4 regions of the Heyndrickxia sp. MSNUG genome follow, and region 1 is predicted to be linked to each of the others. Evidence: riboswitches for the same ligand, from Rfam matches in the RefSeq annotation. Region 1 holds a riboswitch; each other region holds the start of a gene.
The links. Region 1 has a riboswitch for S-adenosylmethionine ahead of AABM38_RS20875 (O-acetylhomoserine aminocarboxypropyltransferase/cysteine synthase family protein). Riboswitches for the same ligand answer to the same signal wherever they lie in the genome.
Positions count from the first base shown of each region.

Region 2: linked by a shared signal. The riboswitch ahead of mtnW (2,3-diketo-5-methylthiopentyl-1-phosphate enolase) and the one ahead of AABM38_RS20875 (O-acetylhomoserine aminocarboxypropyltransferase/cysteine synthase family protein) in region 1 are both predicted to bind S-adenosylmethionine.
Region 3: linked by a shared signal. The riboswitch ahead of metK (methionine adenosyltransferase) and the one ahead of AABM38_RS20875 (O-acetylhomoserine aminocarboxypropyltransferase/cysteine synthase family protein) in region 1 are both predicted to bind S-adenosylmethionine.
Region 4: linked by a shared signal. The riboswitch ahead of AABM38_RS12165 (methionine biosynthesis PLP-dependent protein) and the one ahead of AABM38_RS20875 (O-acetylhomoserine aminocarboxypropyltransferase/cysteine synthase family protein) in region 1 are both predicted to bind S-adenosylmethionine.

Region 1 is NZ_CP150978.1:4,116,930-4,124,448, forward strand. It holds gene AABM38_RS20850 (hypothetical protein) at 24-176, opposite strand; gene AABM38_RS20855 (carboxymuconolactone decarboxylase family protein) at 443-814, opposite strand; gene AABM38_RS20860 (MetQ/NlpA family ABC transporter substrate-binding protein) at 946-1,779, opposite strand; gene AABM38_RS20865 (methionine ABC transporter permease) at 1,794-2,462, opposite strand; gene AABM38_RS20870 (methionine ABC transporter ATP-binding protein) at 2,455-3,480, opposite strand; SAM riboswitch class I at 3,675-3,788, opposite strand; gene AABM38_RS20875 (O-acetylhomoserine aminocarboxypropyltransferase/cysteine synthase family protein) at 3,906-5,222, opposite strand; SAM riboswitch class I at 5,304-5,406, opposite strand; gene AABM38_RS20880 (hypothetical protein) at 5,500-5,853, opposite strand; gene AABM38_RS20885 (thioredoxin family protein) at 6,201-6,527, opposite strand; gene AABM38_RS20890 (toprim domain-containing protein) at 6,534-6,884, opposite strand; gene AABM38_RS20895 (YusG family protein) at 7,231-7,470, opposite strand.
Region 2 is NZ_CP150978.1:1,549,347-1,556,865, forward strand. It holds gene AABM38_RS07555 (metalloregulator ArsR/SmtB family transcription factor) at 1-142, shown strand, start outside; gene AABM38_RS07560 (carbon-nitrogen family hydrolase) at 206-988, opposite strand; gene AABM38_RS07565 (pyridoxal phosphate-dependent aminotransferase) at 1,118-2,317, shown strand; SAM riboswitch class I at 2,383-2,491, shown strand; gene mtnW (2,3-diketo-5-methylthiopentyl-1-phosphate enolase) at 2,944-4,167, shown strand; gene AABM38_RS07575 (2-hydroxy-3-keto-5-methylthiopentenyl-1-phosphate phosphatase) at 4,164-4,826, shown strand; gene AABM38_RS07580 (methylthioribulose 1-phosphate dehydratase) at 4,823-5,458, shown strand; gene AABM38_RS07585 (1,2-dihydroxy-3-keto-5-methylthiopentene dioxygenase) at 5,500-6,033, shown strand; gene AABM38_RS07590 (aspartyl-phosphate phosphatase Spo0E family protein) at 6,233-6,478, shown strand; gene AABM38_RS07595 (electron transfer flavoprotein subunit beta/FixA family protein) at 7,367-7,519, shown strand, end outside.
Region 3 is NZ_CP150978.1:3,728,068-3,735,586, forward strand. It holds partial or broken gene asnB (asparagine synthase (glutamine-hydrolyzing)) at 1-821, opposite strand, end outside; gene metK (methionine adenosyltransferase) at 1,103-2,302, opposite strand; SAM riboswitch class I at 2,601-2,741, opposite strand; gene pckA (phosphoenolpyruvate carboxykinase (ATP)) at 3,099-4,685, shown strand; gene AABM38_RS18755 (DUF3231 family protein) at 4,754-5,758, opposite strand; gene AABM38_RS18760 (DUF2584 domain-containing protein) at 5,905-6,147, opposite strand; gene AABM38_RS18765 (alpha/beta hydrolase family protein) at 6,189-7,010, opposite strand; gene AABM38_RS18770 (ABC transporter substrate-binding protein) at 7,361-7,519, shown strand, end outside.
Region 4 is NZ_CP150978.1:2,440,490-2,448,008, reverse strand. It holds gene AABM38_RS12170 (M4 family metallopeptidase) at 1-1,301, shown strand, start outside; SAM riboswitch class I at 2,091-2,201, shown strand; gene AABM38_RS12165 (methionine biosynthesis PLP-dependent protein) at 2,288-3,400, shown strand; gene metC (cystathionine beta-lyase) at 3,397-4,581, shown strand; gene AABM38_RS12155 (bifunctional homocysteine S-methyltransferase/methylenetetrahydrofolate reductase) at 4,578-6,440, shown strand; gene metH (methionine synthase) at 6,421-7,519, shown strand, end outside.

The DNA.
Region 1 (7,519 bases):
CTTTCTATTATATATAATCCATCTTACGAGTGGATTCTTCGATCAAGGTCTGCGATCATCCGTTGGCTCTGGATATAGTCTCTTTCACGCTTCTTCTCAACTTCCATCCTTGCATCATGGTTCGTGCTGTAAACCTCATAACTAATCCCATGGGCTCCATGCATCGCTTTTTCCATTTCACTTGTGTAGTTCAGCTTTAGCGTACTAATTTTGAATCATCCCTTCGGTTTTTCGCTTTGATCAGCGATTTTTTTGTTAGTGCAATGTTATCACCTTTTGTTTACCACTATCAAAGCGATTAAAACCGTTAATATATGGATGTGGTGGAATATGAAGGCTTATTAGGTTCTGAGCTCTTTCATTCTTACAATCCTTCAATAATCCTCCCGCTAAGAGCTTATCCTGAAATTCGCGTACTTTTTTTCGTTGATATCACTGTGATTTATTGTTTTAAAGTATTTAGTTCAGCCATTGCTTCCTGGACTAGAGTGACTGCCTGACTCATTGCCGCACCCCCGCCAAATGCTGCGGTTACACCAACTGTCTCTAAAATTTGCTCTTCACTCGCTCCCTGGTCAATGCAGCCTTTTAGATGATAGATAATGCAGTACTCATCTTGAGAATAAAGAGAGATCCCTAATGCGATCAGCTGCTTCTCTTTTTGTGAAAGAGTTCCCTCTTGAAAGCATACTTCTGTAAAAGCATTATAATGTTTCGCAAGCTCAGGCATTTTTTGTGTAAAAACGCCAAGACCTTGTTTATATTCATGCAAAGCAGCTTCTGTTGAGTTGCGTGGTTCATAATGATGTTCCATCGTATCCACTCCTATCTTATTTTTTCTCGGTTAGTATGTTAGATTTCGGAGTGGGTTATTCAAACGTTGAGTGCTTCATTTGGCAGCTAAAAATAAAAAGCAGGCTGGCCGCCTGCTTTTATCTACATTCATTATTCTTTTACCGGTACGACAGCACCTTTATACTTTTCTAGAATGAAATCCTGGATTTCTTTTGAATGAAGGACTTCGACAAGAGCTTTGATTGCCGGTTTGTCTTTATCGCCTTCACGGACTGCAATTACGTTTACATAAGGTGAATCACTTTCTTCAATTGCGATAGAATCTTTAATTGGATTCAAACCAGCATCGATCGCGTAGTTAGAGTTGATTAGAACTGCATCGCCTTCGCCATTGTTAAAGATTTGCGGAAGCAAGGCTGCTTCGTACTCAGTGTCAAACTTTAGCTTCTTAGGGTTCTCTGCAATATCATCAGTTGTCGCTTTTACTTTTTCAACGCCTTCTTTAAGAGTGATCAAGCCTTCTTTTTCAAGCATTGTCAAAATACGTCCATGGTCAGCAACTGAGCTGCTCATAATAATGTGAGCTCCCTTTGGAAGGTCATCAAGGCTATTGTACTTCTTAGAGTATACGCCGATAGGTTCGATGTGAATACCGCCTGCAACTTCAAACTTATAGTTATTTTCAGCCATTTGAGATTCAAGGTACGGAATGTGCTGGAAGTAGTTTGCATCAAGTTCTTTTGAATCTAAAGCCTGGTTAGGAACGATATAATCGTTGAATGTTTTGATTTCAAGCTCGTAGCCTTTTTCTTTTAAAAGCGGTTTTGCTTCTTCAAGGATTTCTGCGTGAGGCACATTTGATGCGCCGACAACAATCTTTTTGCTTTCTTCCTTGCCGCCTTCTGTTTTGTCATCGGAAGTACCGCAAGCAGCCAACGTAATAGATAGTGCTAGTGTTATGAATACAATAAGCCATTTTTTCATGTGTTTTTCTCCCCTTATCTTTTGTCTAATTTTCTTGTGACGATATCACCAATGAATTGAATCAAAAATACAATGACTAAAATAATAATCGTTGCCATCAAAGTGACATCATTTCTGCTTCGCTGGAAACCTTCCATATAAGCCAGGTTTCCTAATCCTCCCGCTCCGATTACCCCTGCCATCGCTGTGTAGCTGACTAACGCTATCGCAGTTACTGTAATACCGGAAACTAGCGCGGGCATTGATTCAGGGAGGAGAACTTTCCAAATGATTGTTGTCGTCTTTGCTCCCATCGATTTTGCTGCCTCGATTACCCCTTTATCAATCTCGCGCAAGCCGATTTCAACCATCCTTGCATAGAAAGGAGCAGATCCGATGATCAATGCCGGCAATGCGGCATTTTCTCCAATCATGGTATTCAAGATGAATTTTGTAAAAGGGATCAGCAATACGATTAAGATGATAAATGGAATTGATCGGAAAATATTAACGAAGGCGCTTAAGACTACATTAACTGGTTTGTTCTCCCAGATATTCCCCTTCGATGTGAGAAACAGCAGTAAACCAAGGATTGCTCCCAGAATGAATGTGGCAGCGACAGAGATGGCACTCATATAAAGTGTTTCTCCAGTGGCCTCCCACATTCGGTCCCAATTCACGTTAGGAAAGAAATTTTCAGCCATTCGAAACCACCTCCACGCCAACTTCCTGCTTTCCGATAAATTCGATGGCACGCTGCAAATCGCTTTCTTCACCATCTAAATGGATAAACAGAGTTCCGTATGAACCATTTTGCGTCTGCGATATTTTCCCTTGCAAGATATTGACCATGATCGGGAACTCACGAACGAGGTTAGTGATAAGCGGCTGTTCAGCTCCCTCACCGACAAACGTCAATTGGACAACACGGCCATGTGGATAGAGTGATAGCAAATGGTCAACTGTTTCCTTTGTCTCTTCCGGTTCCGTTACCTGCTGGACGAATCTTTTCGTGATCGGCTGCTGCGGATTTTTAAACACTTCAAGCACCGGGCCTGTTTCGACTATTTTTCCGCCTTCCATTACCGCTACTCTGTGACATATTTTCCGGATTACATGCATTTCGTGTGTGATCAGGACAATCGTAAGTCCCAGCCTTTTATTGATATCAACAAGCAAATCCAGGATTTGATCTGTTGTTTCCGGGTCCAATGCAGAAGTTGCTTCATCTCCTAACAGCACCTTTGGATTATTTGCGAGAGCCCTTGCAATTCCGACCCGTTGTTTTTGTCCGCCGCTAAGCTGGGATGGATAAGCATCTCCCCTGCCGTCAAGGCCAACCAGTGAAATGAGCTCTTTAACCCGTTTGTCTCTTTCCGATTTGGAAACACCGGCAATTTCGAGCGGGAAAGCAATATTTTCCGCCACTGTCCTTGACCAGAGCAAGTTGAAATGCTGAAAAATCATGCTTATTTCCTGGCGAGCTTTTCTGAGTTGAGCCCCTTTAATACTGGATACTTCCCTGCCGGCCACGACCACCGAACCTGATGTAGGGATTTCAAGACCATTCAACATGCGGATCAATGTGCTTTTACCGGCCCCGCTATATCCGATGATCCCGTAAATCTCACCTTCTTTGACTTCAAGATTTACATCATCAACGGCTTTTACTTCTCCCTTTTTCGAAGCATAAATCTTTTTCGCCTTTTTTATTGTGATCAATCGACTCACCCTCTTTACAACCGAATATCTTTTTTTAAAACCGTTAAATTGTCCAACTTTATCAGTCTAGTTTCCCATTCCCTGAGTAAATTAATTCAAACAACTCACAGGGTCTACAGACCAATTATGTTCGTAAAATAATAAAAGCCTTTCTGCTAATGAGCAGAAAGGCATAATTGTAGGCTGTATCCTTTCTCTCATCTATCAAAGCAAAACGCTTTGAGTGAATTGGCACCATTTCAATAAGCAAGCTTATTGACGGTTGCCGGGTTTCATAGGGCACTTCCCTCCACCTCTCTTGATAAGAGCACGCTATTCATTTTTCAATCGGTTTTAAGTTACGAGTGTGATTTTATCACGGAATAAAAAAGGGTGTCAATAAAATTATTCTCAAATATCAAATGGAATGTACTGGAAAATACGTTTTATACTTTTGCTGCAGCAGATGGAACACCAGTCGCTTTTTCGATCGCCTGCTCCAAATCTTCTAAGATATCGTCAATGTTTTCAATGCCGACCGAGAGTCTGATCAGGTCCTCGGGTACGCCGGCTGCCTTAAGTCCTTCGGCATCAAGCTGTTGATGTGTTGTGCTTGCCGGATGGATAATCAGGCTTTTCGCATCTCCCACGTTGGCAACATGCGACCATAATTTGACTGAATTGATCAGCTTGGCTCCAGCGTCCCTTCCTCCTTCGATGCCAAAAACGACAACTGCTCCTGCACCCTTTGGAAGATATTGATCAGCAAGCTTTTTATCTGGATGGTCTTCATGGCCCGGATAAGCAACCCAGGTGACGGCTGGATGTGACTCAAGGAATTCAACGACCCTTAAAGTATTCGCCACATGTTCTTTCATCCTGACATGCAAAGTTTCAATTCCGAGATTGAATTGGAAAGCACTCTGGGGGCTGATTGATGGCCCCAGGTCTCGAAGGAGCTGCACCCGTGCTTTTACAATAAAAGCGGCAGCACCGATTGCTTCGCTGTAGACCAAGTGATGATAGCTAGAATCTGGCTCATTAAATCCAGGGAATTTAGCAGATTTCCAGTCAAAATTTCCGCCGTCAACGATGATGCCGCCGAGAACTGTTCCATTTCCCAAAAGCCATTTTGTAGCTGAGTGGACGACTATGTCTGCTCCATGCTCGATCGGCCGGCACAAATAAGGAGTGGCGAACGTATTGTCAATAATCAGTGGAACTCCTGCCTCATGGGCAATGTCTGCTACTTCAGCAATATCTAAAACCCGCAGACTTGGGTTTCCAATCGTCTCAGCAAAAACAGCCTTTGTTTTCGGCGTGATCACTTTTCTGAAATTCTCAGTGTTTTCAGGATCGACAAAATGAACCTTGATCCCATACTTGGGCAAAGTGACGGCAAAAAGATTATAAGTTCCTCCATAGAGATTGGAAGCCGCCACTATTTCATCCCCAGCCTGAGCAATATTCAAGATTGACATTGTAATTGCTGCCATTCCGCTGGATACTGCCAGCGCGCCGATGCCACCCTCAAGCAAGGCAACTTTTTCCTCGAGAGCCGTTACCGTCGGGTTATGGATCCGGGAATAGATATAGCCCGACTCTTTAAGTGCAAAAAGATCAGCCGCATGGCCCGTATTTTCAAATTGAAAAGCATTGCTAGAATAGATTGGCAACGCCCTGGCCCCTGTAACCGAATCTGGTGATTGCCCTCCATGTACTCCTAAAGTTTCAATTTTGTAGTTCCGCTGTTTTTCCGCCATTTCCATCTCTCCATTCTTTTAATTTTAGGAAAGAAGATACGAAAAAACCCTCTTCCTAAGAAGAGGGTCGTATATCGTCTCTCCTTATCTTTTCAGAGCCATTACTCTGATGGAATTAGCACCGTGTTTATTAACCGGTTGCCGGGCTTCATTGGGCCAGTCCCTCCGCCTCTCTTGATAAGAATATTAAGTTATAAATTTTTGCATCAAAATGGTCTTGCAAGTTAACGTGATAATATCATGCAGTAGAGCAGCCGGTCAAATATTTTTTAATTTTTCAGATAAAAACTTTTAGAGTCATCGGCCTGGCTAGGTAAAAGATTGATTCAAGCACCAGTAAAGTCCTAAATGGGCATACAAGATTAAAATAGCCAATGCTAATTCCTTCACGCAGCTTTATGTGTCCATCAAGCAAATGAATTAATAGATCTTCCCTTCCAGAAAGCTTCGCATATTGAGCAGCCGGAAATGCACGCTCCTTGCTGAATTCAACCTTCTTCTTTTTGAACGACAAATAATAAGTTTGCTTTTCTGCTTCAATCGAGAGACATAAATCCAGATTAGTAACTAATAGCATAATATGATTTTTCTTCTGAATTTCATTCATAAAGCTTTCGATTCTTTCTTCCATTCCGTTCAGCCCCCTGTTATTACATATTCCTTGTGTTATGGAAAAAACCTGTAATAATCCTTCGACAAATATTACGGGGCCCCTCAATAAATAGGTTCACAGGGGTAAGAAAGTCGATTGATGCTGCATCCCTGCAAATAATTGATACCTGATTCTTGCTTTTGTGCGAACTCAACTAAAAAAAGACAATGCCTAGGTGGAGTTTCGGCATTGTCCATCATTTCCCGAGAAATATGTCTAAACATCCTGCAATGTAGTTAAGCTCTTCACGATTCTTTCAGGGGCAGATAATATATCACATGCTCAGATAAGCTTTGAAAACTGCTGAGCAAAAAAAAAAAAACGGCTTAGCCGTTTGTTTGTACATTCTCTATTATTTTCAATTTTCCATATAAATAGGGGACGGATTGAAAGGCATATATTTTCTCCTGAATCTCTCCCTCGTTTAAGATAATCAGGCAGGGAACGCTTTCGATTTCGAATCGCTCGGCCATTGCCAGCAAGTAATTCAAATCTGCTTTGCCGCCAGAAATATCAGGCAGCAATTGTTCTATTACTGCTAGCATTTTTCCTGCTACCTGGCAAGTTCCGCACATAGGCGTATAAAAATACAGGAAACCTGTCTGCTTTTCTTTCAAAAAGGCTTCCATCTCTTCCTTTGTCCACTCTTTCATCTACAGTCATCCTTTTTCTAAATACTCTGCATGAACGTCGATATTTGCTCCAATCAAAACTGTAGCTAGATGGTACTCTGGTGCCGTGGCCACTTCCCTGTACATCTTATCAATGTACAAATGATTCGCTTCGGGAAACTCCCGTTTAAATTGCTTTCGAAGCTTCTCCCCGGAGGCATCCGCATCCACAAGAATATATACATCCTTATCAAAAAGTGAATCAATCAGCTCATCAAGCTTAGACACACCAATCGTTCCATTTGTACAAATAATTTCTACCGGTTCTTTTAGCACGGTCTGTACCTTTCTTTTGTCTGACGAGCCCTCCACTATGATCACCTTGTGATTTTCGTCCATCGCCATAACCACCTATGCACCAGAAAATAATTACTTTACAACATTATAAACATTATTAATTGAATTGTGCGGGTTAGTACATATTTCTATTGTCACTGTTTTTGTTTTTTTTTGCAAAAATTTGAACTAGCTCCTTAAAAGATAGGCTGTGTTAAACTTGTCTGTTGATTTCAGTTCCAGGCGCTTCGCTTTCCGGGGGGGGCGGCAGGTGAGCCCCCAGGAGTCTTCGCGCCTTCCGCTCCAATCAACAGGTGCTAAATATCAACATGTACTTTAACACAGCCAAAACATAAAGGTTTAGGAATAGTATACAAAAAAACAGCGGCTCATTGGCCGCTGTTTTATGCTAACACCAGCCGCCTTCATCACAATCAGTATACCGTGGTTCTGATTGGTCCGGCACTGATACATGCTGGTAAATTCTATTCTGTTCGGATTCATAGTGATGCCCGAGCTCAAGGTGGTCACCTTCAGGAAGTTTGATCTTTCCAATTGGTTCACTTTCTAAATAAAGCTGGATTGCTCCATTTTCTAATTTGCCTGTCACACGATCGGTAATGTCTATTTTTTGCTGTTTTAATGTCATCGTTGTTCACCCTTTACTAATATCTTCACTGCTATTATTTTGTCCGAAT
Region 2 (7,519 bases), 2.3 Mb from region 1:
GAAGGAGTTGAATGAATACATCAAGAAGTTTCATGATGACTATGCAACGATTAGGAGAGAATTCATCATCAACCATTATATGTACAGAGAAAATGGGATTTATGAACTGAATCCAGAAGAAATGTGGGCAAAGCCGGAATAACTTTTATAAGCTGAAAAACCGCTCCAGTCAATGTGAGAGCGGTTTTTCTGAGTTTGAAAATAATTAATATAGTTCAGGTCTGCGGTCTGCAAAAATAGGTATTCTGCTTCTCGCATCTATTACCTGGTCTAGGTCAATTTCAGCTGTAAGAATCTCCTGTTCCTCCCCTGCTTCAGCAATTATGTCTCCCCATGGTCCTATTACCATGGAATGGCCTGCGAATTTATTATTAGGGTCAGATCCTGAACGATTGCAGGCAATTATATAGCACTGGTTTTCAATTGCTCGGGCAATGAGCAATGCCCTCCAGTGCTCAAGACGCTGGATCGGCCATTCAGCAACGACGAACATTGCTTCAACCTCCTTAAGAGCGTGTGCGCGAACCCATTCAGGAAAGCGGATATCATAACAAATAAGCCCCGCAAATTTCCTGCTGTCTAAAGAAAAAAGACCTTTTTGCTTTCCTGCTGCAAGATATAAGTGCTCATCCATCAGCTGAAACAAATGCAATTTGCTATATTTCCCTGACAGCTCTCCACTCTTATTGAACACAAGCATTGTATTTTCAATGCCTTCCTCTGTTTTATTGGCTACAGAACCACCGACAATGTGAGCATGATAATTGGCAGCACTATCTTTTAAAAATGCTGCGGCTTCACGCGCCTCTGCATCTGCTTGACCATTAAGATTTACTAAATCATATCCCGTGGTCCAAAGCTCGGGAAGTACGATGATATCTGGATTTTCAGTGCTGGCTTTTTCTATTAGGCTGATTGCTGTTTCGTAGTTTTTTCCTGGGTTTCCGAAAGCGATGTCCATTTGCAGACAGGCTATTTTAAATTTCATCTTCATTCACCGCCATAATTTCTGAAAATTATTTCTTTACAAGTTACTATTTACGTTATATCATTTGTGACTAGAATTTCAAATTAAAATTTTCAAAATATAATAAGTTCTTTAAGCAGGTGAAATAAAATGGAGTTTCAACAATCAGATTTATTGAAAAGCCTGCCCAAGCAATTCTTTGCATCTCTCGTCCAAAAAGTAGGGAGATACACAGAGCAGGGGGCAGATGTAATTAACCTTGGTCAAGGTAACCCGGATCAGCCGACTCCTGGACATATTGTCGAAAAATTAAAAGAAGCGGCTGAGAATCCCCTTAACCATAAGTATTCTCCTTTCAGGGGAATGCGTTCCTTCAAGGAAGCAGCTGCAGAATTTTATCAACGGGAATACGGGGTCCATCTTGATCCTGAAGAAGAAATTGCGATTCTATTTGGCGGGAAGGCTGGCCTCGTTGAAATTCCTCAATGCTTGCTTAATCCAGGTGATACGATTCTTGTTCCTGATCCTGGATACCCTGATTACTGGTCAGGTGTTGAACTGGCGAGAGCCAAAATGGTGACAATGCCTCTGAGGGAAGAAAACGGCTTTTTACCTGATTATACGGAGATTGAAAAGGAAGTTTTATCCGAAGCAAAGTTGATGTTTCTTAACTACCCGAATAATCCAACAGGAGCCATCGCAGACGAGGATTTTTTTAATGAAACGATTAAGCTTGCGAAAGAAAATGAAATTTGTGTCGTTCACGATTTTGCCTATGGCGCGATTGGGTTTGATGGAAAACATCCGTTCAGTTTTTTACAGGCGGAAGGCGCAAAGGATGTTGGAATCGAAATTTATACCCTTTCTAAAACATATAATATGGCAGGCTGGCGTGTTGGCTTTGCTGCTGGGAACAAAAGTGTGATTGCTGCAATTAATTTGCTTCAGGACCATATGTATGTCAGCTTGTTTGGCGCGGTTCAGGAAGCAGCTGCAGAGGCATTGCTGGGTTCGCAGCAATGTGTTTCCGAATTGAATGACTTGTATGAATCAAGAAGGAATGTGCTGGTCGATGGGCTAAAAAATATTGGATGGAACATTACGGCTCCAAAAGGCTCATTTTTTGCTTGGTTAAAAGTTCCTGAGACGTTTACTTCTGTTGAATTTGCTGATTTCTTATTGGATAAAGCACATATCGCGGTGGCGCCAGGAGTAGGATTTGGTGAATATGGAGAAGGATATGTCAGGGTAGGTTTGCTTACCTCCGAGGATCGCCTCAGGGAAGCTGTCAGCAGAATTGAAAGCTTGGGAATTTTCAAAAAACATATTGACAATAATTTAGTAACCTGACATAATCCTAATTAATAAAATTACTTTATCCAATTAAACCAATTAAATAACTTAATTAAATTATTTTCTTATCAAGAGCAGGCGGAGGGACGAGCCCGATGAAGCCCGGCAACCGACCCAGCATTTTTGCTGGGCACGGTGCTAATTCTTGCAGCGGAAGCTGATAGATAAGGAGATGTTAGTTTATTCATCTAACCTCTTCTTTTCGAAGAGGTTTTTTTTCATTAGGAAATTATAAAATTTTTCAGGTGTGGATAACTCAAGTCAGATTTGCCTAATCCAGCTCCAGCGCCTAGCCCCTCGAGTCTCTTGTCTAGTTTCGCCTCCTAGAAACTCCGAAACTTCAACTCCGCCGGCAGAAGCAAAGAGCGCTTCTTTGTCGGAGCCTCCAGTTTCTGCGTTTCTGGACAGTCGGCTACACATTTCGGTTTCGGTCCGCCCAACGAAGTCAAAGAACGACTTCATTGGTCGGTCCTTCGACGGACACGATGTACTAGTGCCGACGTTGCCACAGGACGTGGCGGGTTTAGTCGGCCAGCGCTTGTCGGGGCTGACCAAGGCGCTTGCGCTTTTTGTTCCTGCCAGTTCTAGCATGACGAATTTAGTTTTAGAAGGGAATGAGCTTCATGAGTGAAATTACAGCAACTTATATTGTACATGATTCAAAGCATAACCCAGAGAAAAAGGCCGAGGGAATCGCACTTGGACTGACAGTAGGTTCATGGACAGATTTGCCAGAGCTCGATCAAAAACAGCTTAAAAAACATAAGGGAAGAGTGGTTTCAATTGAAGGAACCGGCTTTGACAGCAATTCAGAAACGGTGGCGACAATAAAAATTGCTTATCCTGCCTTGAATTTTTCACCAGATCTGCCGGCGATTTTAACAACCGTCTTTGGAAAGCTCTCGCTTGATGGCAAAGTGAAATTAGTCGATCTACAATTTGACGATGAGCTAAAAAAGGTTTTTCCTGGACCACGATTTGGTATTGAGGGCATTCGCAGTAAATTAGGCGTGTATGACCGCCCGTTATTAATGAGTATCTTCAAAGGTGTGATTGGCCGCGATCTTGATTTCCTGCTTAAGCAATTACGGGAACAGAGTCTTGGTGGAGTAGACCTTATCAAGGATGATGAAATCCTGTTCGAAAATGAACTTACCCCTTTTGAGAAGAGAATCTCGCAAGGGAAGAAGGTTTTGGAAGAAGTCTATGAAACTACCGGCCACAGAACCTTATATGCTGCCAATCTTACGGGAAGGACTTCTCAGTTAAGAGATAAAGCAAGGAAAGCGGCTGAACTTGGTGCTGATGCATTGTTATTCAATGTTTTTGCATATGGATTGGATGTCCTCCAGGAATTGAGGGAAGACGATGAGATTAACGTACCCATCATGGCACACCCGGCTGTAAGCGGGGCCCTGACTTCTGCTGAAGATTATGGATTTTCACATTCCTTGCTCCTTGGAAAATTGGTGCGCTATGCAGGGGCGGATTTCTCTTTGTTCCCGTCGCCTTATGGAAGTGTGGCACTTGAAAAGCAGCAGGCCATTTCCATCTCAGATGCATTAACCGCAGAGGATCTTTTTAAAAAGAGCTTCCCAGTGCCATCAGCTGGGATTCACCCCGGTATGGTACCACTCTTGATTAATGATTTTGGATTGGATTCAATTATCAATGCAGGGGGCGGTGTCCATGGTCACCCAGGTGGTGCCCTAGGTGGAGGCAAGGCGTTCCGGCAGGCAATTGATACTGTGCTGAATGGCAAAACACTTGAAGAAGGAGCATTGGAGCATGATGAACTCAAGATCGCTTTAGCTCTATGGGGTTCAACAGAGGCGGTGTCAAAATGATAAATCCAGTAATATTTTGTGATTTTGACGGGACGGTAACTGAAAAAGACAATATTATCTCAATCATGAATAAATTTGCACCTCCTGGCTGGGATGAGCTGAAGAATGCAGTACTGGATCGCCGTGTTTCAATCAGAGAAGGAGTCGGCAAGATGTTTTCTCTACTGCCGGTTAGCCTGAAGGATGAAATCATTCATTATGCTTTAGAAAATGCTAAGATTCGCCCTGGCTTTCAGGAATTTCTTGAGTTTGCGAAAGAGGAAAGTATCCCGGTTTATATCGTCAGCGGAGGAATTGATTTTTTTATAGAACCAATCATTGAACGCTTTGGACCGTTTGCAGGAGTTTATTGCAATGGCTCTAATTTTTCAAAAGAGACAATCAAAATAGAATGGCCAAACAGCTGCGATGAGCAATGTACCAATGATTGCGGCTGCTGCAAGCCATCAATTATGAGGAAGCTCTCTCAAAACGAAACATATAAAATTGTTATAGGCGACTCTGTAACCGACCTTGAAGCTGCAAAGCAGGCAGACTTTGTATTCGCTAGAGATTATTTAAAAGCCAAGTGTGAAGAATGGGAAATTCCCCATATACCATTTGAAACTTTTTATGATTGTATAGAAGTTCTTAAAACTAAGACAGGGGTGAGAGGATGAGCATTTTAGAAACAAAATGGGAAGAACTTGCTGATGTGAAGGCAGAACTTGCTGAACGGGACTGGTTTATGGGAACTAGCGGCAACCTAGCGATCAAGGTAAGCAGCGACCCTATACAGTTTCTGGTTACAGCGAGCGGAAAGGATAAACGGAAACGTACTGAGGAAGACTTTTTGCTTGTCGATCAATACGGTAGGGCAGTTGAAGAAACGCATTTGAAACCATCAGCCGAGACACTTCTGCACGTTGAAGTATATAGAAAGACCAACGCGGGCTGCAGCCTCCATGTCCATACGATTGACAATAATGTCATCTCCGAAGTCTATGGTGACAGGGGGGAAGTCCAATTTCAGGGCCAGGAATTAATTAAAGCATTTGATAAATGGGAGGAAGATGCCGTCCTCAAAATTCCGATCATTCCGAATTATGCACACATTCCTTCTCTGGCAAAAGCGTTTTCTGAGCATGTAAAAGGGGATACAGGAGCAGTCCTGATCAGAAATCATGGCATCACAGTCTGGGGCCGGAATGCCTTTGAGGCTAAGAAAATATTAGAGGCAACAGAATTTTTATTCCGATATCAATTAAGGCTCCTTGAGCATAAACCATTTCAGTTATTTAAAGTAGTTTAAAAGATATTACTAAAATAAGGATAATAAGGGAGAGATTTTAAATGGCATTTATCGTTAAGCAAAATTCTAAGGAAAGAATTGTCAATCATGAAGAAGTAGCTGCGTTTTTAAAGGGCCAGGAAGTTATCTATGAAAATTGGGATATTGAAAAGCTGCCGGCGAACCTGCAGGAAAAATTCCTGTTATCAGATGAAGAAAAGCAGCAAATACTGGATGCTTTTAAGACTGAAATCGAGGATATCTCAAACCGCAGGGGTTATCAAGCTCAAGATGTCATTTCCTTATCAAGCACTACTCCGAATCTAGACCAGCTTCTTGCGAATTTCAAGCAGGAGCACCACCATACAGATGATGAAGTACGATTTATTGTAAGCGGCCATGGAGTGTTTGTGATCCAGGGGAAAGACGGAGAATTTTTTGAAGTATTCCTTGATCCTGGAGATTTGATTTCAGTACCAGAAAATGTGCGCCACTATTTCACTTTGCAGGATGACAGACAGGTGGTCGCAGTAAGGATTTTTGTAACGACAGAAGGCTGGGTACCTATTTATGAGAACGAGAAAGTCAGCCAGTAACCCAGTAGCCCCGTATGCTTTTTCCAAGGTTCAAGTTTAGAAGCGTGAATATTGTCGAAGAAAAAATTTTTAACAGAGAAAAATGTCTATTTTTGCGAATCTATTTACTTTGATACAAGCATTTGTAATAATTTTTCAAGTAATCTTTTATTTATTTAAGGAGTTAAAGTAGTAGAGGATTTATAGGAGGAATTATGAAGTGTATCAATCGCAAAGGGCCTTATTGAAGGAAATAGATCGCATGAGGGAACGAATGGTGACTTCGGCAAGTGAATCAGGTTATACAAGCGAGGAAACAATTCGCTTCAGCCAGGATCTGGACCGTTTGATATTTGAATATCAAACTTTATGTAAAGAAGCAGAAATTCAAAGGCAAAGAGGAAAACTCCTTTTTAGACAGATGATTTTGCTAACGAAAAAGCAATATATATTATCACATGCATAATTTGCTGCAATGAATAAATGAGAAAAAAGAAGCCGCTGCTTTAACTGGCAGTGGCTCGGACTGTAGACCAACCCGATAAAAGCGAGTTTGTCTACAGTTTTTTATTGGTTGGGAGGTATAACAGGTCTGTTGATTTCCGTTCCAGGCGCTTCACTTTCCGCGGGGCTGGAGGTGAGCCCGCCGGAGTCTGCGCGCCTTCCACTCCAATCAACTAAGTTTTAATAACTGATTTGTAAACTGTATCTTTGTCGATAAGCTGAGCCACTAAGTTATCCAGCAGCGGCTATAATTTTTCAACAAACTCATTTGATGATTATAATACATGCAATCAACCTCAGATCTCCACAATTCTCCTTTCCATATCAACACATAACAAAGCAAAATCCCCAGAGAAAATTAACAATTTGCTCAAAAATTCACGAGAATAAGGCTATATGTGATTTTTATCATAGTTTTTAAATGAACATTTTATATATTTTTAACATAGATAGGTTTTTATCAACGTAAGCTTATACACCCCACCATGTGCCGCACATCCTTACCATTTTTTACAATGGGCTTCATTTGATCCAAGAAAGACTGAATTTTTCTGTAGTAATTACTCATTGCCTGCACTTCGATTATTCACTTTTTTATTTGTTGTACTATGCTTGTAATGCGATTCATATATCGTACTACATGGCATTTTTTTATCTAGGCTGTTTTCGCTATGATTGTTGTTTTTCCAGCTATGATAATGCTCCTTAATAGAACTCTATGATAAGGGATCAAGACATTGTCTCTTTTTACTGGTCCCCAAATAGGTCAAACTGCAAAGCTAACGAAAAGAGCTATAGAAATCGCTTTCATATTTTAGTTGTTTGTTAATTAAGGAGGGGAACGAAGATCATGCACATTGTCGTTTGTGTGAAGCAAGTGCCCGATACGAAAATCATTAAAATCAATCCTAAGACGAATACCCTGGACCGGCGCAGCGCCCCAGCAATTTTAAATCCATATGATGCCCATGCTGTTCAGGAAGCCGTAAAAATCAAGAACAAA
Region 3 (7,519 bases), 390 kb from region 1:
GAAGCGATGATCGAAGAGTCAATTCCGCCTGAAAGGAATGAACCAACCGGAACATCACTGCGCATATGCATCTTCACTGATTCGAATAACACATCTCTGATTTCATTCGTGAATTCATCTTCAGTTTTATGGATTGGCGAAAAGCTTGCCTTCCAGTAGCGCTTGATCTCCATTGGAGAACCAATTTTCTTCGTAAAATAATGGCCTGGCTCAAGCTTGTAAATGCCTTCTGACATTGTATTCGGTTCTGGAACGAACTGATAGGTCAAATAATGCTGCAATGCTTTGTAATCAAGGACATCATTCTCTAATGCAAGAAGGATGCTCTTCTTTTCCGAGCCAAAATATGTGCGATCTCCATCTTCAAAATAGAAGAATGGCTTAATCCCAAAGTGATCGCGTGCTCCAAAAAGGATTTGTTCCTGTTTATCCCAGATGACAAAACCGAACATTCCGCGAAGCTTATCAACAGCATGCTCTTTATAATGGCTGTAGAGAGCAATGATGACTTCAGTATCAGAGTGAGTCTCGAACTTAAGTCCCTCTTCAATTAATTCCTCGCGAAGCTCAAGATAGTTGTAAATCTCGCCATTGAAAATGATCCAATATCTTTCATTTTCATAAGTTAATGGCTGGTGTCCCGCTTCAATGTCAATAATGCTCAGACGGCGGAAGCCAAATTGGATATGCTCATCATAATAATACCCATCATCGTCCGGTCCACGGTGGGTAATGATATCATTCATATTTTTAAACAGCTGCTTTTGTTCGCTGCTGAATTCTTGTGCCTTTTCATGTACACAACCGATAAAGCCACACATTATGTACTTCACCTTCTCCATTTCAGAAAAAATTTATTGTTGAGTCGTTAAACCTTCTAAAAACATACCATCTAATACTACCATTAAACACAAAAAATTTGCAGTAAAATCTCAGGGAAAATTAAGGGAATACTTTATTTTACACCTTTTGGTCTAGATGCAAACCAGAATCTCCATTCTTGCGGGTATTTTGGTCCTGTCTGCCTTTTCAATCCCTCTTAATAAGACGGAAAATAGGAAAGGGAGTTACATATATTTATGCAACTCCCTTTCCTATTTTATTAAGCTTGTGCTTGTGTGCGTAATGCTTCTGCCTTGTCAGTGCGCTCCCAAGGAAGATCAACATCCGTACGGCCAAAGTGTCCGTAAGCTGCTGTCTGCTTGTAGATTGGCTTGCGAAGGTCAAGCATGTTGATGATGCCAGCTGGACGAAGGTCAAAGTTGTTGTTAACAACATCGATTAATACATCTTCGCTTACTTTGCCTGTTCCGAAAGTATCGATAGAGATAGATACTGGACGAGCAACACCAATCGCGTATGCAAGCTGAACTTCAACTTTTTCAGCAAGACCTGCAGCTACGATGTTTTTCGCAACGTAACGTGCAGCGTATGCAGCTGAACGGTCAACTTTTGTAGGATCCTTACCAGAGAATGCACCGCCGCCGTGGCGAGCATATCCGCCGTAAGTATCCACGATGATTTTACGGCCAGTCAGGCCTGCATCACCTTGTGGTCCGCCTATTACGAAACGGCCAGTTGGGTTGATGAAGTATTTAGTGTTTTCGTCGATCAATTCTGCTGGTACAACAGGATTGATGACATGTTCTTTAAGGTTGCGCTGGATTTGCTCCAGGGAAACTTCTGGGTGGTGCTGAGTTGAAATAACGATTGTGTCGATGCGGACAGGCTTGTCGTTCTCATCGTATTCAACCGTTACTTGAGTTTTTCCATCCGGACGAAGGTATGGAAGGATTTCTTCCTTACGCACTAAAGTCAGGCGGCGTGAAATCTTGTGTGCCAATGAAATCGGAAGAGGCATAAGCTCTTTTGTTTCATTGCAAGCAAAACCGAACATTAAGCCCTGATCTCCTGCACCGATTGCTTCGATTTCCTCGTCAGACATGTTTCCTTCACGAGCTTCAAGAGCCTGGTCAACACCCATTGCGATATCAGCAGACTGCTCGTCAATAGAAGTCAATACTGCGCAAGTTTCAGAGTCAAAACCATACTTCGCGCGAGTATAACCAATTTCCTTAACCGTTTCACGAACGATTTTTGGAATATCTACGTATGTAGATGTTGTGATTTCCCCTGCAACTAGTACAAGGCCAGTAGTAACTGATGTTTCAGCAGCAACACGAGCATTAGCGTCCTTAGCAAGGATCGCATCCAAAATTGCGTCAGAGATCTGATCACAAATTTTATCCGGATGGCCTTCTGTTACTGACTCAGAAGTGAACAAACGACGTTTTGTTGACATCTGATTTCCTCCCTCATTTATAAAAAATTGATCGAGACTGTCCCAATACAGACCTCGGTGTGATACGGTACTCATTCCCTATGTAGTATGAAATAAACGCTGAGTTTTTATTAGAAAAATTTGTTTAAACCTCATGCTGAGTTCACTTTTCCTAATCCTACCCATGGGAGCAATGACACCAAAGAAGGCAGATCGACTGCTATCGCTAAAAGACAAGCAGACAGAATACAGAAAAAAACAATATAAAAAACCTCTCCAAATCATGAGGAAAGGTTTTTGCTTTAATCCGCGCCTTTCGCTCTTATCGTTCAAGGGCATTTCCCTTGCGTCAGGTTAGCACCTTTGCCCGAAAAAAACATACCTTTTCAAGGCTGTTATTTCTCGTTTGCAGGTTGCTGGGTTTCATTGGGCCTGTCCCTCCACCAGCTCGGGATAAGAGAGTATCCGTTCAAATCAAAATCATAACGAACCTATAATTACATGTCAATCCTTTTCTTCAGAAAATGTCGATTCATGCAGAAACTTTCACACTTTAAAGCACCCGGGGTCAGACCCCCAACACGTTAATGCGTTAATCCCCTGGGGGTCTGACCCCCAGTGCGTTGGTGTGTTAAAATCCTGGTGTGGAGTTTTACTTGGCTCTTGCTCCGGCCTTCTTCTATATATATGTACATTTTTGTAAAAGAGGGAATTTTTTCGAGCATTAGTATAGATTAATTAGAGCAATGTGCTATACTAATAGCGAGATGTAAACACTTTCAATATATCAATCTTTAAAAAAGGAAGGTATTCTCGGATGAATGTTGTAGGAATTTCCAATGAACTTTCAGCTTTATTAAAAGGAAGCAATATACAGGTACAGCTATCTGTTCCGCAGCTGGTTGAAAAAGTCTTGAATCGCAATGAAGGTCTGTTGACCTCAACAGGTGCAGTGAGAGCCACTACTGGAAAGTATACTGGCCGCTCCCCTAAGGATAAATTTATTGTAGAAGAGGAATCGGTTAAGGACAAAATTGACTGGGGCTCTGTCAACCAGCCAATTTCTGAGGAATCCTTTACGAAACTTTATAATAAAGTTTTGAATTTCCTGAAAGAAAAAGAAGAAGTCTTTGTATTTAAAGGCTTCGCAGGTGCAGACAAAAAATACCGCCTTCCAATACAGGTCATTAATGAGTATGCGTGGCACAACTTATTTGCCCATCAATTATTCATTCGTCCGGATGCAGAGGAGCTGCTTAGCCATGAAGCAGGCTTTACTGTTATTTCTGCGCCTACCTTCAAGGCTGATCCAAAGGAAGATGGGACAAACTCAGAAACATTTATCATCGTTTCATTCGAGAAGCGCGTCGTTCTGATTGGCGGTACAGAATATGCAGGTGAAATGAAGAAGTCTATTTTCTCTGTCATGAATTATCTTCTTCCTGAAAACGGCATCCTATCCATGCATTGCTCTGCTAACGTAGGGCGTGAAGGTGATGTTGCCTTGTTCTTTGGATTATCCGGAACAGGAAAAACTACATTGTCCGCTGATACGAACCGCCGTTTGATCGGTGATGATGAGCACGGCTGGTCGGCAAACGGTGTTTTCAATGTTGAAGGCGGCTGCTATGCAAAGTGCATCAATCTTTCTAAGGAAAAAGAGCCGCAGATTTATGACGCAATCCGCTTCGGTTCTGTACTTGAAAATGTTGTTGTTAACAGTGAAACGCGCGTAGCTGACTATGATGACAGCTCACTGACGGAGAATACTCGCGCAGCATATCCAATCCAGGCAATTGATAATATCGTTGAACCAAGTATTGCCGGTCATCCGAATACGATTGTATTCTTGACTGCCGATGCCTTTGGAGTGCTGCCTCCAATTGCAAGGCTTACGAAGGAGCAAGCCATGTACCACTTCTTGAGTGGCTATACATCCAAGCTTGCAGGAACTGAACGCGGCATCACGTCACCACAGGCAACATTCTCTACCTGCTTCGGTTCTCCTTTCTTGCCGCTTGCTGCGACACGCTATGCAGAGATGCTTGGCGAAAAAATCGATGAGCATAACGCGAAGGTATTCCTCGTTAACACAGGATGGACTGGTGGAGAGTATGGAACAGGGAGCCGGATGAAGCTTGCCTTCACACGTGCAATGGTTCAGGCTGCTCTTGAAGGCGAATTGAACAATGTTGAAACAGTGAAGGACGAAATTTTTGGTCTGGACATTCCTCTTCACGTCCCGGGTGTTCCTGACGATGTACTTCAGCCAGTAAAAACATGGAGTGACGAGGAAGCTTATTATGCAAAAGCAAACGAGCTTGCGCAGAAGTTCCGTGCCAACTTCAAGAAGTTCTCAAACGTGCCGTCCGAAATTGAAGAAAAAGGCGGACCAACTGCATAAACTGTACAACTAAAGGCCATTTCCAATTATGGAAAAGGCCTTTTTTTTGTTGATATATCAGGAGAAAGTTAAACAGTTCTCTTTATTAATGCTTCCCTGTCTACATTTTGCGGAGGTTGTTCCAACCACCTGTTTTCAATCATCAATTTTACGCCATCATTTGCATAATGAAGAATTTCAGTTACTAGTCTTGTGTAATGCCCACCTAAATCCTTTCTAAGACTAGCTCCTATACCTGTTCCGTAACCAGTAACGCTAATAGCAACAAGGCTAGTAGTATGGAACATCATTAGCTTATCTGAAAAGGGTGCGACAATAGATTGTGAAATTGCTGAATCCCATGTGCTTGGGAGCGGCACTCCATCCTCAATTAATATTTCTCTAAATATAGTTTCATGCTTTGCTGCTATTTCAGAACCTCTTTCCATATATCCCCTTACTTCTGATGATTGCGCAGTCTGGGCAAATCCGGCTAAAAATGTCCTGCCAATTGAATTCGTTTCCGTATTTTTAGATATATGGGCAAGTTCCACCGCAGTTAAAGGGCGATGTTTACCTAGTAATCCTGATAAAAATGAGTCATTCTGCAGATATTCAGCTTTTTCCATTGGAGGAATAGTCGGGGAGCGGACAAAGGCCCCCTTTTCAAGAAGCAGGTTACAAGCATCATTATGAAGTTTCATAAACATCTCGGAAGTTTTCGCAAATAAGACTCTTACATCCATCCTAGCCAATACTTCAAGAAACGCAGAGGAAGCTACAGTTCCAGCGGCGGCCATGTATTTAACATATCGCAAAGTGAAAAGGTCTGAATATAAGCGATCAGCTTCTAGGTTAACATCTTCCTGATTGAACCCAATGGGCAATGCGTGATTTTCTTTTACAAAGATTTGTTTGACCTCATCCAGTACAAATTTACAATTAGATAAGGCAGTATTAATAATCCCAATTATATCGGGATCCTCATTTACCTGTGCAAAATGTTGAACTATGCAGTGTGCCATCGAATTCTGCATATATGCCCCCCACAATGCTGCAACCTCAGAGGAAGTAAGTTTAGGGTTATGTTCCATTTTCAACTCATAACTCCTTTATTTTTTTATTTATCTTTTACTGAAAAAGTGAAAATATCCAAACTTAATAATAAAAATAACTACATTCATTATTAGGGATAAGCAATTTTAAACAATAAAAAAACAAGGCACAAAAGATGCCCTGCTCAGTTGGTAGAGTTCAATGAAACTAATTGATATGTCAGTGTTGTTGCATTTTCAGACCATTCGACCTTTTTAATGACGCCCGTTCCTGTCAAGTCACCCTCGATCGTCTTTTTCACTTCCAATGGAATGTCAACTGGATAAAGCCTGTAGCCTTCCTTTTTCAAAGAGAAGAAATTGTTCTCGAGCCGCTGCTCCCGGCCCTTTGTTATGATCATTGTGTTCAACTCTAATGGCATTCCCATCATTCTCGCTCCTCTTCCTGGTCACTTATACATCCATTTTATCATTGCTGTGATTGTGTTTTCATCCAATTCGTTAAATCCTCTACAATTTTCCGGTTCATTACGGGCGGAAAGTAATGAGTATATTCATCAAAATACCAGCTTTCCACGGGCTTGTCCAATTCCTTCAGCCTCTTCTCAATGCGATAGGAATGTTCGATTGAAACATTGTGGTCATTCCTGCCATGAATCAGCAGAACTGGTGCCTTCAGATGTTCAATTTTATACAAAGGTGTCCTGAATTTATACCTTTTCGGATACTTGGTTGGAGTTCCGCCAATAACCCTCTTCATCATTCTCCGCAAATCTTTTCTTTCTACATATGTTAAGGACATATCCGTCACACCGCCCCACGTCACTACGGAAGCAGCCTCAGGAAATTTAATGCCAGTCAGCAACGCCATCAAGCCACCCCGGGAAAAACCAAAGATGTGTATATTATTTACCCAGGGCAAGGTTTGAAGAAGCTGGAAACCCGCAAATGCATCGACACGGTCTTCGCCTCCAAAATCTTCATCCCCTTCTCCTCCCTGATTTCCACGGTAAAATGGCGCAAATACTGTAAATCCTTCGGAAGCAAACTGGGCAATTCTTGCCGGTCTTACCTTGCCGACGTTTTTAATGCCGCCTCGCAAATAAAGAAAGCCTTCTGTCCCGCTTCCGTCCATAGGTTTTGCCAAAAGACCCTTTACCCTTAAGCCCCCAGCGTAATAGGTGACCATCTCCAGATCAACAGCAGGGTTTGGGGATGGGAATTTATATGCCGAGATGATTTGCCCATCATTATTCACTATTACCACTCCTCTAATATGAAATTTTTTCATTTTTGCCACTTGTCCAGATCCAGCGTCTAGCCCCTCGAGTCATAAGCCGACCCGTGATGAATATTCGAAGAAGTTAGTTGCTCCCACTGCTAACACCGTGTCGCAAGGCTGCAGTGAAGTTCATTCAGGGTTGTAGCCTGGCTGAAAAGCTGCCTCCTCGCGGTTCGTCTTATGCCTGTCGGACTTGCCTAGGATGGGCTGACGTCGACGTTGCCACAGGACGTGGCGATTTTAGTCGACGGTCATTAATTTAAAGACGCTTCCGCTTTTCTATGGGCATTCACACATTTTTTCCCGTTTCATACGATATCGTAAGTTAAAATTCAGCCCATTTATGAGGAGGCATTTTTATGAAAAAGTGGCTAAAAGCCGGTTTTGCTTTATTGTTGATTGCTGTACTAATTATACCTCTTGCAGCTTGCGGTAAAGACAAGGTACAGACAGTCAAAGTTGCAGAAGTAACACGTTCGATTTTTTACGCTCCTCAGTATGTTGCCCTTGAAAAAGGA
Region 4 (7,519 bases), 1.7 Mb from region 1:
CAACACAGGCTGCCAAAGTTGATGAAAATGGCGTACTTCAAGTATTCACAGGGACTTTAAGCAAAGAGCTAAGCAGTAAGCTAGTTAAAAAAGCCAATCAAAAATCTCAAAAGCAGGCTGTTACACTGGCAGAAGCTGATTTAGGCTTCCAGCCTGTGTATGAGCAGGATCCAACTGCTGAGCTAGTTGTCTACCCTGCTGCTGATAAAGCCGTTTATGCATACCATGTAACATTAAATTTCTTAAGCCCTGAACCAGGAAACTACCAATATTTTATCAATGCTGAAACAGGTGAAGTTATCAATAAATACAATGCGATCGACACTGCCGGAAAAACGGATCCTTCACTGACAGGCTCGAACACAGTTGGTTCTGGAGTCGGTGTTCTAGGTGATACTAAAACACTGAATACTTTACTTTCTAATGGCGCTTATTATCTACAGGACAATACTCGCGGTTCCGGTGTATTCACGTATGACGCTAAAAATCGTCAAACAACGCCTGGCTCTTTATGGGTGGATGCTGATAACAACCTTAACGCGAAATATGATGGTGCTGCCGTGGATGCACACTACTACGCAGGCAAAACATATGATTATTATAAGAATGTGTTTAACCGCAATTCCTATGACAATAAAGGAGCAGCTTTAAAATCTTCTGTACACTACAGCAGAAATTACAACAATGCTTTCTGGAATGGCGCTCAAATGGTTTATGGTGATGGAGATGGAACCACTTTCGTACCGCTTTCAGGCGGACTTGATGTCGTAGCACATGAATTGACACACGCTGTAACAGATTTCAGTTCTGATCTCGTTTACCAAAACGAATCAGGCGCATTAAATGAATCAATTTCAGATATCTTTGGTACAATCCTTGAATTCCATACAAATAACAATCCAGACTTTGAGATTGGTGAAGACATCTATACACCAAATACAGCTGGCGATGCTCTTCGTTCAATGAGCGACCCAACTAAATATGGTGATCCTGACCACTATTCTAAGCGTTATACTGGTACATCCGATAATGGCGGAGTTCATACAAACAGCGGAATCATCAACAAGGCTGCTTATCTTCTAAGTCAAGGTGGAACACATTATGGTGTGACAGTGTCTGGAGTAGGTACGGACAAGCTAGGTGCAATTTTCTACCGTGCTAACACAGTATACTTCACATCTTCAACCAACTTCAGCCAGGCAAGAGCAGGACTTGTACAGGCTGCAACAGATCTGTATGGTGCCTCTTCTGCTGAAGTAACATCAGTTAAGAAAGCATTTGATGCTGTTGGTGTAAATTAATAGAGTTTCATTTTAAGAGACTGACTCAAAAAGTTGAAAAACTTCTTTGAGTCAGTCTTTTTATTTTACTAGTATTTGATGGATGACTCGTTCGGGCAGTAATTTCTCTTTTGGGCAACCTTTTTTATCTTAGGAGCACTTACTTCCTATCAATATTCTTTATTGGTTACCTATTTTTTCATCGTGTTAGTACTTTCATGTCACCAATCGCTTTTAATGCAGCCAAAAGGGCATGTAATTTTCTTATTGAAGCCTTCTACAGAGATAAAATACTCTTGAGTGAATCCAAACAAGCGTTAAAAATCTGTAGTTTTCGCTAAAATTTGTCGAAATCCCGTAAACTGGAAATTTTCCGCGATTTTTTCCAGCCGATACATAAAAATTTTGACCAGTTTTCATCCTATTACCATTTTCAGTTCACCAATCACTCTTATTGAGCACCAGTTTTCTTCTTATCAGCATTTTCAGGGAACCAATGGCTCTTGTTTGTTACCAGTTTGGATCCAATATGAATTTTCAGAGTGTAAATAACCTTTTTTTTATCATAAAATCAGAAAAAGCACTTAAAGTTTACTAGTCCACGATACTTGCAGGTATTTACACCCGACGATCAATTTATTATTACTTAGTAATTCCAGTTTTCGCGGATTCCCCCTCCTCCCTTTACAGAATCTTAATAAATGGGAAAACCGTTATTGCACTCCTTCGCTTTAACGCTTTAATTAAATATTGACATCAGGTAATATAAGTTGTAATATTTAGAGAAATTTCACAATTAAATAAATTTATTTCTTATCGAGAGAAGCAGAGGGTTCTGGCCCTATGAAGCTTCAGCAACCATCAACTATTTGTTGAAAAGGTGCTAATTCCAGCAAGTTTTTATAACTTGGCAGATAAGGAGAATGGCTCGTATTTATCAAAGTCTTCTTCTTATAGAAGGCTTTTTTATTTTATCTAAAAGAATAACAACATCAGGAGTGAGATGAATGGTGAAAATTGAGACAAAATTAGCTCAAATTGGCAATAGAAGTGAAACTGCTACAGGTGCAGTAAATCCCCCGATTTATTTAACGACTGCGTATAGACATGAAGGAATTGGCCAGTCAAGCGGATATGACTATGTCCGAACAGGAAACCCTACTCGGGAAATTCTTGAAAAAGCAATCGCAGACCTTGAAGAAGGTGACCGCGGATTTGCCTGCAGTTCAGGCATGGCTGCTATCTGGACGATTCTTTCCCTCTTTCAGAATGGTGATGAGTGGGTCGTATCCAAGGATTTATATGGCGGAACCTATAGACTTCTGGAGCAAGGTTTCAAAAAGTGGGGATTAAATTGTACATATGCCGATATGGCGGATTTGGAAGAAGTCGCCTCAGCCATCAATCCAAAAACGAAGGCTCTATTTGTTGAGACACCGACAAATCCTCTGATGGAGCAGGCTGACATTAAGGCAATCGCAGACATCGCAAAAGCAAATGGACTGTTATTGATAGTCGATAACACATTCTATACTCCCCTCTTACAAAAACCGATTACCCTGGGAGCGGATATCGTTATCCATAGTGCCACTAAATATCTGGGAGGTCACAATGATGTATTGGCAGGATTGATCGTTGCTAAAGGCCAGGAATTATGTGATTCTCTTTTCCTTCATCATAATGGAGGCGGCGCTGTGCTCAGTCCCTTTGATTCCTGGCTGCTGATCCGCGGGATGAAGACTTTGTCATTAAGGATGGAGCGTCATGAACGAAATGCAATTCAACTGGTGGATTATTTAAAAGAACATGATGCCGTCACTGATGTCCTTTACCCTGGCAGAGGCGGGATGATTTCTTTCAGAGTGAAATCCCCTTCAATGGTTAATCCGTTTTTACAGAGCTTATCAACCATCACCTTTGCAGAAAGTCTTGGAGGTGTTGAAAGCTTTATCACCTACCCGGCTACACAGACACATGCAGACATCCCAGCTGATATCCGTGAAAAAATTGGAGTTTGCGATCGTCTGCTTCGCTTCTCGGTGGGGATTGAGAATGCTGATGATTTACTGGCTGATTTAGAAAATGCTTTTAAAAGAGCTGAACTGGAGGCAAAAGTATGACCGACTGTTACACCTTTGAGACAAGACTCCTTCATAATAAGCATAAAGTAGACCCAGTTACCGGAGGAGTCAGCGTGCCGATCCAGCATGCCTCCACCTTTCACCAGCATTCTGTAGACCATTTCGGAAAGTACGATTACAGCAGGAGTCTAAATCCCACCAGGGAAGCACTTGAAGAAATCATTGCCGAACTCGAAGGCGGAACTCGAGGCTTTGCCTTTTCTTCTGGTATGGCAGCCATATCGACGGCCTTTCTTCTATTCTCAAAGGGCGACCATATTGTCGTGACGGAGGATGTATATGGCGGATCTTATCGGATGGTGACACAGGTACTCAATCGTTTTGGCATTGAACATACTTTTGTCGATATGACAGATCTTGATGCAGTCAAAAAGGCGATCAAGCCAAATACTAGATTACTATATGTAGAAACTCCTTCTAATCCTTTGCTGAAGGTAACTGACATTCAGGGAATTAGCAAGTTAGCTAAGTTGCATGGAGCATATACGTTTGTCGACAATACCTTCATGACTCCCTATTTACAAAGACCATTGGAGCTTGGAGCGGACCTTGTCCTCCACAGCGCGACGAAATTTTTATCAGGACACAGTGATACCGTGGCCGGTCTTGCTGTTGTTAAAAATGAAGATCTCGGACATAAGCTTTATTCCCTGCAAAACTCGTTTGGAGCAATCCTCGGAGTCCAGGATGCCTGGCTGGTAATGAGAGGCATCAAAACATTATCAGTAAGGATGAACCAGTCACAAGACAGTGCGGTTAAGATCGCTCATTTCCTGAAGAATGAACCTTCTATCAAAAACGTCTATTATCCTGGTCTATCTGAGCATCCGCAGTATCATGTACAACGCGGTCAGGCTGAAGGCCCAGGTGCAGTGCTCTCTTTAGAGCTTGAAAACGCGGAGAAATTAAAAAGGTTCATAGAAAATTTAAACCTGCCAGTATTTGCGGTCAGCCTTGGAGCAGTGGAATCGATCATCTCCTACCCCGCAAAAATGTCTCATGCAGCCATGCCGGAGGACGAACGGAAAAAACGAGGAATCAGCGACGGCCTGCTGCGGTTATCGGTTGGACTTGAAAATGTGGATGACTTGATCAAGGACTTCGAGCAGGCTTTATTATCAGCAAATAAACACTCAGCTTACAAGGAGGGAATCCGATGAGTTTCCTGAAAATATTGGAAAATGAAATTTTAATAGCGGATGGAGCAATTGGCACCCTTCTCTATTCTTACGGTGCAGGTACCTGTATTGAAGAATTGAATGTTTCTCATCCCGAAGACATTATGCGAATCCATAAGGCTTACATGGATGCAGGTGCAAATCTGATTCAGACAAATACGTACGCAGCAAATTATATAAAACTTGAAAGATATGGACTCGAGGATCAAGTTAAAGAAATCAACAGTGCAGCTGTCAAGCTCGCCCGCCAGGCAGCGGACAAAAAAGCGTATGTTTTGGGTACAATTGGCGGTAACCGGGGTATAAGGCCGTCTGCCATTCCAATTGAGGAAATCAAACGAAGCTTCAGAGAGCAGCTTTATTGTCTGCTTCTCGAGGGCGTTGACGGGATTCTGCTTGAAACCTTTTACGATATGGAAGAAATCGAAACGGTGCTCGCGATTGCCCGCAAAGAAACAGACCTTCCGATCATCGCGCAGGTTTCACTACAGGAAATTGGCATCATGCAGGATCAGACTCCTCTTCAGGAAGTTTTTAATACATTAGAGGACAAGGGTGCAGACATTGTTGGCCTGAACTGCAGGCTCGGCCCTCATCATATGATTGCCAGCCTTGAGCAAGTAGAGCTGCCAAAGAAGGCATATCTTTCTGCTTATCCTAACGCCGGCCTGCCAGCCTATACAGACGGCCAATTCCATTATGAGGGGAACCCTGAATATTTCCGCAAGTCAGCCCATAGCTTCCGCGAACAAGGTGTTCGCCTAATCGGCGGCTGCTGCGGTACGACACCTGAACATATCAGGGCTATTTCAGAGGAGTTAAAAGGTTTGAAGCCACTTGCAGATAAGAGAGTCATAGTAAAAACAGCCAGGGTTGAAGTTAAATCAGCTGAAATAATAAGAGCCACTCCCCCACTTCATCAAATAGTGAAGGAACGGCCCTCTGTGATAGTCGAGCTTGATTCACCACGCAAACTGGATACAATAAGATTTTTTGAAGGAGCCAAGGCTTTAAAGGAAACAGGCATTGATGCATTGACGCTCGCAGATAACTCGCTGGCTTCCCCAAGAATTTCAAATTCAGCCATTGGCCACATGGTTAAGGAAAATATCGGCTTGCGGCCCCTTGTGCATTTGACCTGCCGGGATCGTAATATTATTGGACTGCAATCCCATCTGATGGGTCTTCATACTCTCGGTCTGCACGACGTGCTTGCCATCACAGGCGATCCTGCACGTGTTGGTGACTTTCCGGGTGCCTCATCAGTATTTGATCTATCCTCCTTTGAGCTGATTGAGATGATCAAACAATTTAATTCTGGTCTCTCATACTCAGGTAAGGATCTTGGTCAAAAAGGAGCTTTTTCGGTCGGGGCTGCGTTTAATCCAAATGTCCGCTCATTGGAAAAAGCCGTACTTAGAATGGAGAAGAAAATCCATTGTGGTGCAGATTACTTCATTACTCAACCGGTATACTCTGAAAAATTGCTTTTGGAAACCTACGAAGCAACGAAGCATCTGGATGTCCCAATTTATATTGGCTTGATGCCGCTTACGAGCAGCAGGAATGCTGAATTCCTTCACAATGAAGTGCCAGGCATAAAGATTTCACAGGAAATCCTTGAAACAATGGCGAAATTTAATAATGAGCCTCTACTGTCAAAAAAGGAAGGCATTGCGATTACAAAAGGTCTGATCGAGGCTGCAGCAGAACTTTTTAACGGAATCTATTTAATCACCCCTTTTATGAACTATGAGATGAGCGTTGAATTATCACAATACGCCAACGAATACAGCAGCCTTCTACTGAGGAGGAAACAAAATGTCAACTACGTTAACTGAACAGCTGAAGAAAAAGATCCTGATCATGGACGGCGCGATGGGCACTATGCTCCAGCAGGCAAATCTCACTCCTGAAGATTTTGGCGGAGAAGAATTTGATGGATGTAATGAAATCCTTAACCTTACTGCCCCAGGTGTAATTGAAAACATACATCGGGAATACTATGAAGCGGGCGCCGATATTGTCGAGACCAATACTTTTGGAGCCACAAGACTTGTACTTGATGAATATGGATTAGGTGACAAAGCTTATGAAATCAATAAGGCTGCTGCACTACTCGCAAGGAAAGCAGCTGACGAGGCATCCTCATTATCGAAACCTAGATTTGTAGCTGGTTCAATGGGACCCACGACGAAAACACTCAGTGTGACAGGTGGGTCATCATTTGCTGAGATGTTCAGATCTTACGAAGAACAGGCACTTGGTCTGATCGATGGAAATGTAGATTTGCTGCTCTTAGAAACAAGCCAGGACCTGTTAAATGTAAAAGCAGCCTATTCAGGTATACAGAGAGCATTCAAACAAAGTGGAAAAGAATTGCCCATCATGATTTCCGCAACCATTGAACCGATGGGTACAACGCTTGCCGGCCAATCAATTGAGGCTTTTTATATATCGGTACAGCATATGAATCCAATTGCAATCGGACTGAATTGCGCGACCGGACCGGAATTCATGCAGGAACACCTGCGCTCCCTTTCTGCCCTTTCTTCGTCAGCCGTCAGCTGCTACCCGAATGCAGGCTTGCCTGATGAAGAAGGACAATATCATGAGACACCGGAAACGCTCGCACATAAGCTATCTGATTTTGCCGGAGAAGGATGGATTAATATTGTAGGCGGCTGCTGCGGCACGACCCCTGCCCATATAAAAGCGATTTCCGAAAAAATGCAGGAACGGCAGCCTCGTCAATCAGTGGCAAAGCCTGATCATATGGTCTCTGGTATCGAGCCATTCATTTACGACGACCCAACCTTAAGGCCCATCATGGTCGGTGAACGAACAAATGTCATTGGTTCACGGAAATTTAAGCGCCTTATTTCAGAAGGGAAAATCGAAGAAGCAGCCGAAATTGCCA